DNA from 2 places in the Serratia grimesii genome. Region 2 is predicted to be linked to the other one. Evidence: predicted binding sites of a transcription regulator. Region 2 holds the regulator's gene; the other holds the start of a gene.
The links. Region 2 encodes PurR, which represses purine synthesis genes. Its sites were predicted from a motif close to CANGCAAACGTTTGCNTG; they were not measured.
Positions count from the first base shown of each region.

Region 1 (7,963 bases), 110 kb from region 2:
CTATACGTCCATGCGCTCGTTCGCTCAGTTTGGCCGCCAGATGCAATTGATTGGGAAACTCCAGCCGGTCGTCAATGTATTGTGCCTCTCCGCTGACGTGTTTGTCGGCGCTTTCGTGTTTACGACTCCGTCCCACACCGCTGGTTAACGACTGACGGAAGCGTTCGGCCAGTTGTGCCTGCGTCTGTTCGCTGTGTTTGTTATGACTCATGAGAGGTCACCTCGATTGCCATCTGTGGCTCGGTCAGCGCTATGAAATAGCGACGCAGCAGGTTTTGCGCGACCAGCAAACGGTAGGCGCTACTGGCGCGAAAGTCGCTCAGCGGCGTAAAGTCCTGTGCCAACGCCTTCGCTGCCTGCTCTACCGTTGCACGCTGCCACGGCTGCCCTATCAGTTTTTGTTCACTCAGCAAGGCACGCTTCGGCGTTGCAGCCATCCCCCCAAACGCCAAGCGGGCGTCACGAATGACGCCTTGTTCAATGGTCAGATTGAAGGCACCACACACCGCTGAAATATCATCCTCCAACCGTTTGGAAACTTTCCAGGCACGGAAGTCAGTCGGCGCACGGGCTGGCAGCACGATGTTTTCAATAAATTCACCCGGCTGCAATGCGGTCTGGCGGTAGCCCAGGAAGAAATCCTTCAACGGTAGTTCACGACATTCGCTACCACAGCGTAAAGTCAGCTGTGCATCCAACGCTAACAGTAGCGGTGCACCATCACCTATCGGGGACGCATTGGCAATGTTGCCGCCCAATGTGCCCTGATTGCGAATTTGTTGCGAAGCAAAACGCCCCAGCAGTTCGCCAAAGGCCGGGTGATAGCTGGCCAGCAGCGGGGATAAGTCACTCAACGTGGCCCCGGCGCCAATGATCAGACGATCACCTTGCCAACTGACGAGTTTGAGCGCGTCAATCTGCCCAATGGCGATCATCAAAGGTAAATCCTGATGGCGTTGTGTCACCTCCAGGGCCAGATCGGTGCCACCGGCCAACAGTTTGGCCTGGGGGTGTTGTTGATAAAGCGTCGCCAGTTCATCGAGGGTTTGTGGCAACAGGCAGCGTTTTCCCGCAGACGCCACCAAAGTCGCCGCGCGGATCGCCTGTAAGCGCTGCCGTGTTTGTAACTGGTCGCGATCGAAACTGTCAGGTGTTCTGGTATTGCAGGCCTGCTGCGCCGCCGCCAAAATTGGTCGGTAGCCGGTACAACGACACAGATTACCGGCCAGCGCATGCTGCGCCTGTTCACGCTGGTAGGTTTCACTGTTCTTTTGCAGGCAGAACATCGACATGACAAACCCCGGCGTACAAAAACCGCACTGTGAACCATGGCAGTCAACCATCGCTTGTTGCACGCTGTGCAACTCTCCCTGCTGTTTCAGATCCTCTACGGTGATCACCTGTTTGCCATGCAGTGCGCTGACAAAGGTCAGACAGGCGTTTACGCTACGGTAGCGCAATTGCTCGCCGTCCGGCTCCGCCAGCACCACTGTACAGGCACCACAGTCACCAGAAGCACAGCCTTCTTTCGTACCGCAACGGCCGAGATCGCGACGCAGATAGTTCAGCACCGTGGTGTTGGGATCGAGCGCAGTTTCGATTTTCAGCGTTTGATTAAGCAGAAACTGGATCATGCCGCCTCCTGATGCGTAGCTGGTCGATAGACCACTTTACCGTCGACGTAGGTACGGTAAACGTTGCGATCATCTCCCAACGTCATCAGCACAAACAGCTGTTCCGCCAGTTCGCGACTGTTTTCATGGCGCAGCTTCTGCAACGGTGACACCGCAGGATCCAGCACCACAAAGTCCGCCTCTTTGCCGACGTCAAAGTTGCCGATTTTATCCTCTAGCGACAGTGCGCGGGCTCCGCCCAGCGTGGCATGGTAAAACGCCTCGCAGGCAGAAAGTTGATAACGCTGCAACTGACCAACCTTATAGGCCTCACCCAGCGTTTGCAGCATATTGAACGTGGTACCCGCACCAACATCGGTGCCGATACCCAGTTTCACCTGTTTTTGCCAGGCCTTTTGTATATTGAACAGGCCACTGCCAAGGAACAGATTGGAGGTCGGACAAAAGGCGATCGCCGACCGGGTCTGGCATAAGCAGTCCCATTCTTGTTCTTCCAAATGCAGACAATGGGCGAACACGCTCCGCTCTCCCGTCATTCCATACTGATGATAAACATCCAGATAACTGCGGCTGTCCGGAAACAGTTCTTTCACCCATGCCACTTCATCGAGGTTCTCACTCAGATGGGTGTGCAAATACACATCTGGAAAGGCTTCACGCAGCCGTTGCACCTGAGTTAACAAGGCCGGTGTACTGGTAGGAGCGAAACGCGGTGTAATGGCATAGCTCAGCCGTTGCTTACCGTGCCAACGTTCAATCAACGCACGTGTTTGTTGATAACTCTGTTCCGGGGTTTCCAACAGTTCGTCCGGCGCGTGGCGGTCCATCATCACCTTGCCGGCGATCAAGCGCATATTCAGTGCCGCGGCCTGACTGAACAAGGCTTCAACTGACTGCGGATGCACGGTGCCAAACACCAGCGCAGTAGTGGTGCCATTGCTTAACAGTTGTTGTAGAAAAAACGCAGACATCTTGTCGGAATGATGTTCGCAGCAGAACTGGCTTTCTGTCGGGAAGGTATAACGCTTCAGCCACGCCAGTAGTTGATCGCCGTAGGCGCCAATCATTTCGGTTTGTGGGTAATGAATATGGGTGTCGATAAAACCCGGCACGATCAGTTTGTCCTGATAGTGTGTGACCTCACATCCCGGCGGCAATAGCGACTCCCCTTGCTGCCAACTACCAAACCAGGCAATGGTGCCTTCATTCAGCAGAATTAATCCGTCAGGAAGATGGCGTAATTGCTGACTCAACTGTTGCGGATTATCCACACAGGCAGTGATATCGAAAAAATTGCCACGGATTGCCGTGGTGAATGGGATGCTCATTTTGCTTTCCTTCTTTACCGACCAGCGCACAGCTCCCGGCTGAGTCAATTCAGGCCAGGGAATGATCGCGGTCTTTTTATCGATCGCAGGTGTTGATTTAAGAATAGCAATCAGCGTGCCAGTTGGTTTTTTATTGAATATTTACCTTTAAAAACAAAGCAATAAAAACAAATCACACAACATTCTGAATCAATGGAAATAAGCCAGGAATAAGCAAACGGTTGCATTTAAATAGCAACCGTTTGCTTGTATTGCGTTAATTGTGTGCGCGCACCAATATTGGGCAAGAATACAAATGGAGGAATGGGTTTTATTACTTCAATAGCACTTCATAACGTGGGTTAAACTCATCAAACAAGGGTAATGCCGCCGCACCTAATGCGGCAGTATCCGCACCGGTGGTCCCCAGTCGTACACGCAGACCGTCAAGGTATTTACTGCGCACAGAGCGATGCAATGGCGCGAGCCGTTTGATCAGTTGCTCAACAAGACTTTCCGGCATCAGACCGCCAATAATCACGGCTTCAGCGTCAAACATGCATTCGATAATGTTAATCGCCTGACGTAACGCCGGCACCGCCGTATCCAGCCAGGCGTCGATCTGCGACTGCGGTAACGTCAGCAGGTCTTGCGGCATAGCGCGCATCGGATCCAGCCCGCAACTTTCATAGGCCGCCTGTAATGAAACATAGCGTTCCAGGCACCCCTGGTTACCGCAATAACACGCCCGCCCACCCGGTTGCACAATCATGTGGCCGACTTCACCAGCATTGTGCGCATGGCCGGTATAAATTCGGCCATCGGTGAAAATCCCTGCACCAAGACCGGTGCCAAGATACAAATAAATAAACGAGTTAAGCTGCCTGGCTACACCGTGCAAACGCTCACCAATGGCCGCCACGGTAGCATCGTTTTCCAGCGTCACCGGCAGGCCACTCTGCGCGTTAAGTTCAGCCACTACATCGATATTTTCCCAGCCGTTAAGCGTAGTCGGCCCGACAGATGAGATCCCTTCTACGCCAAACGGCCCCGGCATCACGACACCGATCCCCAACATTTTTCCCCAGCTCAGATCCGGCTGCTGGCGCATTTCTTGCAGTACATCACAAATCAGTTTCAAGGTCGCAGCAGGTTGCGGCTTTTGCACCATAATCAGCCGGTGGAAACGAACGCTGCCTGATAAGTCAACCACGATGATCAGCAATGACTGGTGATCCAGATGGATGCCGATGGAATACGCACTGTCTGGGTTCAGGGTCAAAGGCGTAGCCGGTTGACCTCGCCCGCCGGCACGACGCGGCAGGTGCGAGGAGAGAATTCCGGCCTGTTCCAGTTCTGTTGCAATGTTTGAAACGGTTTGCGGCGTCAGTGAGGTCAGTCGGGCAATTTCAGCACGGGTCAGTTCACCGTGCAGACGGATAGCCTCTATCACTACGCGCCGGTTGTGTGCACGAGCATGTTCAAGGTTAGTGCCGGAAGTCGTCATAACTGCCTATGCAGAAAGGGAAATCGTCTTTGCAGTATGGTGCCCTCCAATAAAGCAATCAAATTGATTTAAGAATCTTTTTCAACACCGGAGAACGCACAATGAAAAGCCATACCCTTGCCGCTACGGCAGTCTGTACCCTTTCTGCCCTGGCACTTAGCCTGTCATCTGCCTATGCCGCCCCGACGCAAATCAACGCGTTGTTTATGACTCAAGCGGCGTACAGCGAAAATGATATCCGTGCCATGACCGCAGACTTTAGCAAACAACACCCGGATATTACCGTTAACCTGGAGTTCGTCCCTTACGAAGCGCTGCACGACAAAATCGTCGCGGCGCGCGGTGCCGGCAGCAACGGCTACGATGTGGTGTTGTTCGATGCTATCTGGCCGGCGGAATTCACCAAATTCGGCCTGTTGCAGGACGTTACCTCGCGCATCAGTGCCGACGACAGCGCCAAGATCTTTGCCGGAGCCATGACCACCGTTACCTATAAGGACAAACGCTGGGGCATGCCGTGGATACTCGACACTAAATACCTGTATTACAACAAAGCCATGCTAGCCAAGGCCGGGATCACTGCCCCACCGAAAACCTGGCAGGAGCTGGCACAACAGGCAGAAATCCTGAAACAGAAAAACGTGGTCAAATACCCGCTGGTGTGGAGCTGGTCACAGGCAGAGGCATTGGTTTGCGACTACACCACCTTGGTGTCTGCCTTTAAGGGACAGTTTATCCAGCAAGGGAAAATAACCTTCTCTACGCCGGGTTCACTGCAAGCTGTCGACTATATGAAAGCGTCTCTGGATAAAGGGTTGACCAACCCAAACTCCCGCGAGTATCTGGAAGAAGACGTGCGCAAGGCGTTTTCCAACGGTGATGCCGCCTTCGCCCTCAACTGGACCTACATGTACAACATGGCTAACGATCCGAAGCAAAGCAAAGTGGCCGGTGACGTCGGGATTGTCCCGGCTCCGGGATCGGTGGTAGGTCAGGTCTCTGCGGTTAATGGTTCGATGGGGCTTGGTATCGCCAAGGCGAGCGCCCATCCCGATCAGGCCTGGCAGTACATCAGCTATATGACCTCACAGCCGGTGCAAGACAAATACGCCAAGCTGAGCCTGCCGATTTGGAAATCGTCCTACGATGATCCGGCAGTGCAGAAGGATCAGGAGCCGTTGATCGCCGCCGCCAAACAATCGTTGAACGTGATGTTGTCGCGCCCTGAAACCGCTGACTACTCCCGCTTGTCCAACGGTTTGCAACAGGATTTGCAGCAAATTTTGCAGGGCAAGGTCACGCCGCAGGCCGGGCTGGATGCCGCGACCCAAAGCGCTGCACGGCTGCGTTAAGCGATGACGATGCTCACTTTACCTCAACGTGAGCGGCGTCAGGCATGGGTGCTGCTGGCACCCATGCTGCTGATGATGCTGCTGTTAACCGCCTGGCCGTTGGCTCGCACCCTATGGCTGAGCTTTACCGACGTGGCGCTGGTGGGCGACGGCGTAACGCCCGCCTGGGTCGGTACGGATAACTTTTTCTACGCACTGACCGACCCGGATTTCCAGGCTGCACTGTGGCGCACATTGTATTTCACCGTGGTGTCAGTGGTATTTGAAGGCGTGATTGGCGTATTGGTTGCGCTGCTGCTTAACCAGAAATTCTATGGTCGTAACGTTCTGCGGGTGTTGGTTATCTTGCCCTGGGCGCTACCCACCATCGTCAACGCCACGATGTGGCGGCTGAACTTCAACCCGGATTACGGCAGTATCAACGCGCTGTTAACCCAACTAGGGGTGATTGACCATTATCGCAGTTGGCTGGGCGATCCTGCTTCGGCGCTGAACGCAGTGATGCTGGCGGATATTTGGAAGAACTACCCGTTGATTACCCTGCTAACGCTGGCAGCGTTGCAATCCATCCCTGACGATCTGTACGAAGCTGCGCGACTGGACGGTGCCACTGCCTGGCGACGGTTCCAAGCCATCACCCTGCCCGCCATTCTGGCACCGCTGGCGGTGGCCTTGGTGCTACGGACGATTGATGCCTTCAAAGTGTTCGACATCGTTTACGTGATGACGCGTGGCGGGCCGATGGACAGTACCAAGACCCTCAGCTTCTTCGTTTACCAGGAGTCGTTCAGCTATCTGCGGGCCGGCAGCGGCGCAGCCTATGCGGTGTTGATGACATTGCTATGCGGCCTGCTGATCGCGTTGTACATGCTGATGCTGTTCCGTCAGCGCAAAAGGAGCCTCGCCGATGAAGCGTAAAATTCGTTTGGTACTGCGCTACAGTGCCGCGCTGTTGCTGGCGGTTTCAATCCTTGCCCCCATGCTGTGGCTGTTTCTGATGAGCGTCAGTTCTTCGGCTGATTTGACTCGTGTACCGCTGGAATGGTTGCCGCGTCATTGGGACTTTTCACGCTACGACAGCCTGCTTTCAATGCAGCCAGGCCAGCCGGGCACCTTGTTCCTGCATGCGCTATTCAACAGCCTGCTGGTGGCCTGCGGCGCTACGCTCATTTCATTATTGCTGGCAATCCCCGCAGCGTTCAGCTTTTCACGCTATCCAGGACGCGATGGCTGGCTGTTTGCCAGCCTGGCCATTTACATGGTGCCCCCCGTGGCCTTTGTGCTGCCGCTGTACTTTATTTTGCAGCAGTTGGCGCTGTTGAACACCCATATCGGTCTGGTACTGGTCTACTGCTCGCTGATCCTGCCGTTCCTCACCTGGATGCTGAAAAACCAGTTCGATGCCCTGCCAATAGACATCGAGCAAGCCGCGCGGCTGGACGGACTGCGTCAGTGGCAGGTGCTGTTGCGCATTACCCTGCCATTGGCCAAACCGGCACTGGGCGCCTCAGCGTTATTCGGTTGGTTGTTGGCCTGGGACGAGTTTTTTTACGCGCTGTTGTTCACCAGCAATATTCAGGCACAGACGTTACCGGTGACCATCGCCGGTTTCACCGCCGGACGCGCCACCGATGACGGTTTGATCGCCGCCGTCGGCATTCTGGCCGCCATTCCGCCTCTTTTTATTGCCATCTGGCTGCAAAAAACGCTGGTTAGCGGTTTAACCAGCGGCGGCAGCAAGGGCTAATTTATTCAGGGAAATTAATATGATGAACACCAACACCAGACCCACGTTGTATGTGGTTGGCAATATTAACGTCGATGTAATCATGAGCACATTGCAACAGTGGCCGCAAAAAGGTACCGAGGCGATGCTGGATCACAGCGAACTGCGCCCGGGCGGTTCGGCCGGTAACTGCGCACTCGCGCTGGCGGCGCTGGAAACTCCTTACCGGTTGGTGGCCAACCAGGGCAACGACTATTTCAGCCCTTGGCTGGCACAGCTGTTCCCGGAAAGTTCGTTGTACTGGCCAACCTACAGTTGCGAAACCTCACTGACCTTCGGTGTCACGCACCCCGATAACGAGCGCACCTTTTTCAGCAATCAGGGCCATATAACCCGCCTGAGTCAGGACGACGTATTACATCAGATCCCGTTGTTCG
Region 1 is NZ_LT883155.1:2,431,382-2,439,344, reverse strand. It holds gene xdhB (xanthine dehydrogenase molybdopterin binding subunit) at 1-211, opposite strand, end outside; gene xdhA (xanthine dehydrogenase small subunit) at 201-1,634, opposite strand; gene guaD (guanine deaminase) at 1,631-2,962, opposite strand; gene SGBXF1_RS11565 (ROK family transcriptional regulator) at 3,276-4,448, opposite strand; gene SGBXF1_RS11560 (extracellular solute-binding protein) at 4,550-5,800, shown strand; gene SGBXF1_RS11555 (carbohydrate ABC transporter permease) at 5,810-6,718, shown strand; gene SGBXF1_RS11550 (carbohydrate ABC transporter permease) at 6,708-7,547, shown strand; gene SGBXF1_RS11545 (carbohydrate kinase family protein) at 7,567-7,963, shown strand, end outside.
Region 1: guaD (guanine deaminase) is a predicted target of PurR. The motif match lies at 3,194-3,211, and genes of this name have one in related genera.

Region 2 (7,963 bases):
CAGGCCATGGTCTCGGCCACTGAGATCGATCAACAAGGGCGCTTTTTGCGCCCTTGTTTTTATCCGCGTGATAACCGCCTGCAACCGGGCGCAAAATTTGCCATAATGCGCGCTGCATTCGATGAAGATAAGAAACTGATGGCCGAAAAAAGTGATCTTAACGCCCTGAGTGGCCGTTTTCGTGGGTTTTACCCCGTAGTCATAGATATAGAAACCGCCGGATTTAATGCCAAAACTGACGCATTGTTGGAAATTGCCGCTGTGACGTTAAAAATGGACGAGAACGGCTGGTTGCAGCAGGACGAAACCCTGCACTTCCACGTGGAACCTTTTGAAGGCGCGAATCTGCAACCAGAAGCGCTGGCCTTTAATGGCATCGATCCCAGTAACCCGTTGCGTGGTGCCGTCAGCGAGCACGATGCGCTGCACGCTATTTTCAAAGCCGTGCGCAAAGGTATTAAGGACCGGGGCTGTAACCGAGCGATTATTGTGGCGCACAACGCCAATTTTGATCACAGCTTTCTGATGGCCGCGGCGGAACGCGCCAGTCTGAAACGCAACCCTTTCCATCCGTTCGCCACCTTTGACACTGCAGCATTGAGCGGACTGGTACTCGGGCAAACCGTGCTGGCTAAAGCCTGTATTGCCGCCAACATTCCATTCGATAGCGCCCAAGCGCACTCAGCATTATATGACACAGAGCAAACTGCTCAGTTGTTCTGTGAACTGGTTAACCGCTGGAAGCGCCTTGGTGGCTGGCCTCTAGCGGCCACCAATACCGACGAAGATATCTAAATTACATATCACGGCCTGGCGGACAACGTTCTCTGCTGTTGCAAGAACGTTGTACACAGCAGCAGAAAAACGACGCGTTTAGAGAAAAAAATCGGGCGGCCCAGTATTAGCTGGCACCGCCCGATCTCGTCCAACAATAAAACCAAGCCTGTTATGGCTGCTGGTCTTCCTGCTGTTTGTACTTCTCTGCCGTTTCTTTAATCAGCTGCTGCAGTTCGCCACGCTGATACATTTCCATGATGATATCACAGCCACCGACCAGCTCACCGTCGACCCACAGCTGTGGGAACGTCGGCCAGTTGGCATACTTCGGTAACTCGGAACGAATGTCCGGGTTCTGCAAAATGTCAACGTAGGCAAAACGCTCGCCACAGGCAGACAATGCCTGCACGGCTTGTGCGGAGAAACCACAGTTTGGCAATTTCGGTGAACCTTTCATGTACAGCAAAATTGGGTTCTCAGCGATCTGGTGCTGAATTTTTTCAATCGTCGTCGTCATTATATTGCTTCCTCAAGCCAAATCTCATGGCTACAACATGCATCACACGGGCTATTGTAGCGGCTGAAACCGTCACAAGAAAACGCCATCTTTTGCAAGGGCATTCCCCATTGTCAGTCGCGTATCACCGGCAAGGCCTTTCCGACCAAAACATATGGACAGAATAACATTTTTAATCTGGCCATTTCACTAATATATTTTTTCACCAAAACACGTCGTTTAATTATTCCCCACGCGTTTTCTGTTGGTTTTTTATACATTAACGGTTTGATTTTTCGGCAAAAAAAATGCCATTAACGTTTTCTCACAATATGGATTATCATTTATGAGTTCTTCGCTGTTTTATATGGCGAAATTCGGGAATACTGTCATTCTTTCGATATCTGTTCCGGGGCCAAGGTTGGTAACGTCGACATGCGTTTAATTCTTACGCTTTTTGTGCTGTTGTTTACACAGCTATTCTTCAATTTGGCGCACGCAGCGCCACAGGCGCGTATTGCCGCTGAGCAGCGCAAGAGCCACGTAAACGAAGCCCGGCCAGATGACCGTAAGAAAAAGAAAGCGGTTAAGGCTAGCAGCAAAAAAGTAAAAGTCACCACCCCGCAAAAAACAGCCAAGGTTCCCAAAGCCAAAACAGAAAAAGCCGCTAAAAAGATCGTCAGCGCCAAATCGAAACACAAAACTCAACAAATCGCCAAAATCAAAGTGACCCCGCCGAAAAAGGGTTACAAAAAAGGCTATGGTCGTCATCGTGAAGCCGGTATGGCAACCGCTAAATTGGCACGTGATGAAAAACCGCTGAAGCTCACCCCAGCACATAAGAAACGCTACCAGCACGCCAAGCAAACCGCGATGGCCAAGCTGATGGACCAAATGGGCAAACCTTACCGCTGGGGCGGTACTTCACCAAGAACCGGTTTTGACTGCAGCGGTCTGATTTATTACGCCTATAAAGACGTGGTAAAAATCAAAATGCCACGCACCGCTAACGAAATGTATCACCTGCGTGACGCCGCACCGATCAAGAAAAATGAATTGGAAAGTGGTGACCTGGTGTTCTTCCGCATTAACAATCGCGGCGTAGCCGACCATGTAGGTGTCTATCTGGGCAACGGCAAATTTATTCAGTCTCCGCGCACCGGTGAAGAAATTCGTATCAGCCAGCTCGACAATGACTACTGGCAAAACCATTACATCGGCGCACGCCGTGTAGTGACACCGAAAACCATTCGATAATTCGTTCTGCGGCTGGCCTTACCAGCCGCTCTCTTCGGTTTAATTCTCCAACGCTTACTGCCGTACCTGTACCTTTCTCAGACTCATCACTGATTTTTATTGCGAAAATTGCTAAGCTAAATACCCACAATAAAAACAGGCCAACCTGTTACCCAGGTAATTGAGTACCGGATGGATCCTGTATAAGGAGGAAGCAATGTCGTTTGAACTACCTGCACTACCGTATGAGAAAAACGCTCTCGAACCCCACATCTCAGCAGAAACACTGGAATACCACTATGGTAAGCATCACAACGCCTATGTGGTCAATCTGAACAATTTGCTGAAAGGTAGCGAGTTTGACGGGTTATCTCTGGAAGCGATTATCAAGGCGTCCAGTGGCGGCATTTTCAACAATGCCGCTCAGGTATGGAACCACACCTTCTATTGGCACTGCTTATCGCCACAGGGCGGTGGTGAGCCTCAGGGCGCATTGGCTACCGCTATCAATCAGGCGTTTGGTTCTTTCGCCGCCTTCAAAGAGCAATTTAGCGAGGCTGCAATCAAAAACTTTGGCGCCGGCTGGACCTGGCTGGTGAAAAAGGCTGACGGCTCGCTGGCTATTGTTAATACGTCGAACGCTGGTACGCCGCTGACCGGTGAAGACAAACCGTTACTGACCGTCGACGTGTGGGAACACGCCTACTATATCGATTACCGCAACGCACGCCCGACCTACCTGGAGAATTTCTGGGCATTGGTTAACTGGGCATTTGTGGAGAAAAACCTGGCATAACGCGGGTTGAGGCAAACAGGCGCACTAAGCTGCGCCTGTTTTTACTTCGGGGATCAGTTCAATGCTGCGGTGAAGCTAAAAGCAATAATCACGGCCAGCGCACAGACAGTGGTGAACAGTGACATTTTCAGATCGGTATCCATTACAACTCCTTTTCAGATTGGTTTTCCCAAGGATAAAAGGCACACAATTAATGCGTCAAACCATTTTCACACAGTTGGCCAATAAAATCTTGTTATCATTTCCCGGTTTATAATACCGATTACCTCTTCCCCTTTTGCTCAATATGGGACAAAATTCGCAGTTCACAACTGTGTACCGGCAAAATGCCCCTCCTGACCAAGCGCTGACGACTTCAACACACTAAAAACTCAGTTTTCGCTTCTTTGGAGAAGGATCTACGCAGGCAAACGATTAACATCACACTTACATACTGCAACATGTGAGTTCAGGAGTCATTCTTTACATGGCAACGATTAAAGATGTGGCCAAACGCGCTGGCGTTTCCACCACCACCGTTTCGCACGTCATCAATAAGACTCGTTTCGTCGCCGAAGAGACAAAAGCGGCCGTGGGTGCCGCGATTAAAGAGCTGCATTATTCACCCAGTGCTGTGGCGCGCAGTCTGAAGGTCAATCACACCAAATCGATTGGTCTGCTGGCAACCTCTAGTGAAGCGCCCTACTTTGCTGAAGTGATCGAAGCGGTAGAAAACAGTTGCTACAGCAAAGGCTATACGCTGATTCTGTGTAACTCGCACAACAATTTGGACAAACAGCGCGCCTATCTGGCGATGCTGGCGCAAAAGCGCGTCGATGGCTTGTTGGTGATGTGTTCAGAATACCCAGACCAATTGCTCGGCATGTTGGAAGATTATCGCAACATCCCGATGGTCGTGATGGACTGGGGCGCAGCACGCGGTGATTTTACTGATACCATCATTGATAATGCCTTCGAAGGTGGCTATCTGGCTGGACGTTATCTGATCGAGCGCGGACACCGCGATATCGGTGCCATTCCCGGCCAACTGGCGCGTAACACTGGGGGCGGACGCCATCAGGGCTTCTTAAAAGCCATGGAAGAAGCCAATATCGACGTGCGCGACGAGTGGGTCGTCCAGGGTGACTTTGAGCCAGAATCCGGCTACAAGGCCATGCACCAGATACTGTCGCAGAAGCAGCGTCCAACCGCGGTATTCTGTGGCGGCGATATCATGGCAATGGGGGCTATCTGTGCCGCCGATGAGCTTGGGCTACGCGTGCCGCAAGATATCTCGGTCATTGGCTATGATAACGTGCGCAATGCGCGCTATTTCACCCCGGCACTGACCACGATTCATCAACCTAAAGAGCGCTTGGGTGAGATGGCATTCACCATGTTATTGGACCGCATCATCAGCAAGCGTGAAGAGTCACAGGTGATCGAGGTTCATCCTAAGTTGGTTGAGCGCCGTTCGGTTGCTGACGGTCCGTTTATCGATTACCGCCGTTAGTCATTCACGCCGGAAGCCACTGCGGTTTCCGGCGTCACTTCACTTAACCATTCCTGATTCAACGTTTCGCTGTCGCCTAAATAGTCCAATAGCCAGGCCATCGCCGGTGATGGCGTATTTTGCTGCCATGTCAGGCAACAGGGGCTGGCAGGAAACGGCTGCTGCAACTGTAGCGCTACCAGTTCCCCACGTTCTACTAACGGCAAGACCTGATGTGCGGGCATCATCCCCACACACAATCCGGCGCACAGGCAATCCACCGCCGACGCCCAGTCCGGCACTACCAACCGCCGTTGGTTATCCAGTGTCCAGGTGACCCGCTTGGGGAGATTACGTGAGGTATCTTCCAGACACAGTGACGGGAAAGGCCGGAGCTGGTCATCGTTCAGTAACCCCTCTAAAGCGGCCAGCGGGTGCTGGGGGCTGGCGACGCATAACCAACGCATGTCGCCCATATCGCGAAAGGCAAACCCACCACCGACCGGCACGGCCCGCGTCGCACCTATCGCCATGTCAGCACGGCCATCCACCAATGCATCCCACACGCCATTAAACACTTCTGGCTGAACCAATAATTCAACGTCAGGAAAATGCCGATAAAAATCCAACACCAACTGACGGCAACGCTGTGGCTTGACGATAATATCTACGGCAATCTTCAACTGACCACGCCAGCCGTTGGCTACTTGCTGACACTGCCGTCGGGTGTCGAGCATTTTTTTGATGACACCACGCGCTTCCTGAATAAATAGCACACCCGCAGGCGTCAGCTCCACATCACGATGACGACGCTCAAACAACGGTACCGCCAGCCATTGCTCAAGTTGCCGCACGGTGTAACTTACCGCTGAGGGTACCCGATGCAATTCCTGCGCCGCTGCGCTAAAGCTACCGGTTCGGGCAACAGCATCCACTACATCCAGAGAATATTCAGACCACATGGTTTTGCCTTCAATTTTTTTAACAGCACTTTGCAAATATTACCGTTTCACAAGCAGAGATCCAGCCGGATACACTTGCCGGCGCTAAAAACCTGCGACAATAAAATATTAACGAGAAATACCATGCGAAATTCCTTTGGTTTTATGTTCTATCTTGCCGGTCTGAGTATGCTGGGTTACCTGGCTACCGACATGTACTTGCCCGCTTTTGGTGTGATGCAGCAAGACCTGCAAATTTCTGCCGGGGCGATCAGCGCCAGCCTGAGTATCTTCCTGGCCGGCTTTGCCTTTGCACAATTACTCTGGGGCCCGCTTTCCGATCACCTTGGCCGCAAGCCCGTACTATTGATTGGTCTGGCCCTGTTTGCCCTGGGTTGCCTGGGCATGTTGTGGGTAGAGAATGCCGTTCAGCTCTGGTCGCTGCGTTTTATCCAGGCCATTGGGGTTTGTTCCGCCGCGGTCACCTGGCAAGCGCTCGTCATTGACCGTTACCGTGAAGGTAAGGCAAACCGTGTTTTCGCCACTATTATGCCACTGGTGGCGCTTTCACCCGCACTGGCACCGCTGGTCGGGGCATGGCTGTTAAACCATATGGGTTGGCGCGCTATTTTCGCCGTGCTGCTGGGCATCACCGTTATACTGCTGCTGCCTACCCTGCTATTGAAAGAAAGCGCCAAGGCGGCACCCACCACCGAAAAGAAAAACAGCCTGACCTTCCTGCAACTGTTGAAATCACCGGCCTTTAGCGGGAACGTCACCATCTTTGCCGCCTGTTCGGCCGGATTTTTTGCCTGGCTGACCGGTTCACCGTTTATTCTTGGTGATATGGGGTACAGCCCAAATGATATTGGCCTGAGTTATGTACCGCAGACCCTTGCCTTCTTATTAGGGGGTTATGGCTGCCGTACCGCATTAAATCGCATTAATGGCAACACGTTACTGCCGTGGCTGCTGGTAGCTTATGGTGTGAGTATGGTGTCTCTGTACTTGGTTGCCACGCTGACTGAGCCGACACTGACCACATTGTTGATTCCGTTCTGCGTGATGGCATTGGTCAACGGAGCCACCTACCCAATCGTAGTGGCGAATGCGCTAACGCCATTCCCAGAAGGCACAGGTAAAGCCGCAGCCCTGCAAAACACCTTGCAGTTGGGCCTGTGTTTTGTCGCCAGTATGCTGGTTTCGGCATTTATTGCCCAACCCCTGCTGGCAACAGTCACGGTGATGGTGTCGACGGTAGTATTGGCTGGAATGGGCTATATGCTGCAACGCGGTAAAGTGGTGGATGACAGTCAGACAACGCGACAGGAACATGCTAACTCTGCGTCATAATTGTCATTATTAATAATCACTTAAAGAATATTTTTGCCGAGTGCGATTTACAGTTGAGTAAGCGCCTCGGCAAGCCTATACTCAAAACGACCTTTTAAAATAACACTTTTATAATTTCTTTATCACAAATTGCTGTTGTGTACGCGCATGGCGTCACACTTTTTTAAGGATTGTCTTTCCCGCGTTTCTTGCGCTGGAACCTTCTTAAAATTTTCCTCTGTTCATAGTCGGATATCAGACGCCACGGGACTTTTTACCGTAGGTAAACGTATGCACCCGCAGAATTTGTCTAAGCTATTTTTTGGCGGGTCATAAGTCAGAAGAAGGTGATGGAGAAGCTATGAGTTCATCGTGTATAGAAGATGTGAGCATCCAGGACAACCAATGGTACCGTATCGCTCATGAAATGCTCAGCATGGCCGGTATTGAAATAAACGGCTCACGCCCTTTCGATATTCAGATTAAAAACCCCGATTTTTTTAAACGCGTTCTACAGGAGGGTTCTCTCGGCCTTGGCGAAAGCTATATGGACGGTTGGTGGGAATGTGAACGGCTGGATATATTCTTTCAACATGTTGTCCGCGCCGGTCTGGAAAAGAAACTCCCCCGCCATCTAAAAGATACTCTCCGAATTGCCGCTGCGCGATTAACCAATTTGCAATCGAAAAAACGCGCCTGGATTGTCGGTAAAGAGCATTACGATCTGGGGAACGACCTGTTTACGCAGATGCTCGATCCTTATATGCAGTATTCCTGCGCCTACTGGAAAGAGGCAACTACGCTGGAAGAGGCGCAAGATGCCAAGCTGCGGATGATTTGCGAAAAACTGCAGCTACAACCGGGTATGCGTTTGCTGGATATCGGCTGCGGTTGGGGTGGGCTTTCCGCCTATG
Region 2 is NZ_LT883155.1:2,323,297-2,331,259, reverse strand. It holds gene gloA (lactoylglutathione lyase) at 1-23, shown strand, start outside; gene rnt (ribonuclease T) at 106-795, shown strand; gene SGBXF1_RS11025 (Grx4 family monothiol glutaredoxin) at 947-1,294, opposite strand; gene SGBXF1_RS11020 (C40 family peptidase) at 1,709-2,530, shown strand; gene sodB (superoxide dismutase [Fe]) at 2,727-3,305, shown strand; gene cydH (cytochrome bd-I oxidase subunit CydH) at 3,359-3,448, opposite strand; gene purR (HTH-type transcriptional repressor PurR) at 3,772-4,797, shown strand; gene punR (DNA-binding transcriptional activator PunR) at 4,794-5,738, opposite strand; gene punC (purine nucleoside transporter PunC) at 5,862-7,070, shown strand; gene cfa (cyclopropane fatty acyl phospholipid synthase) at 7,411-7,963, shown strand, end outside.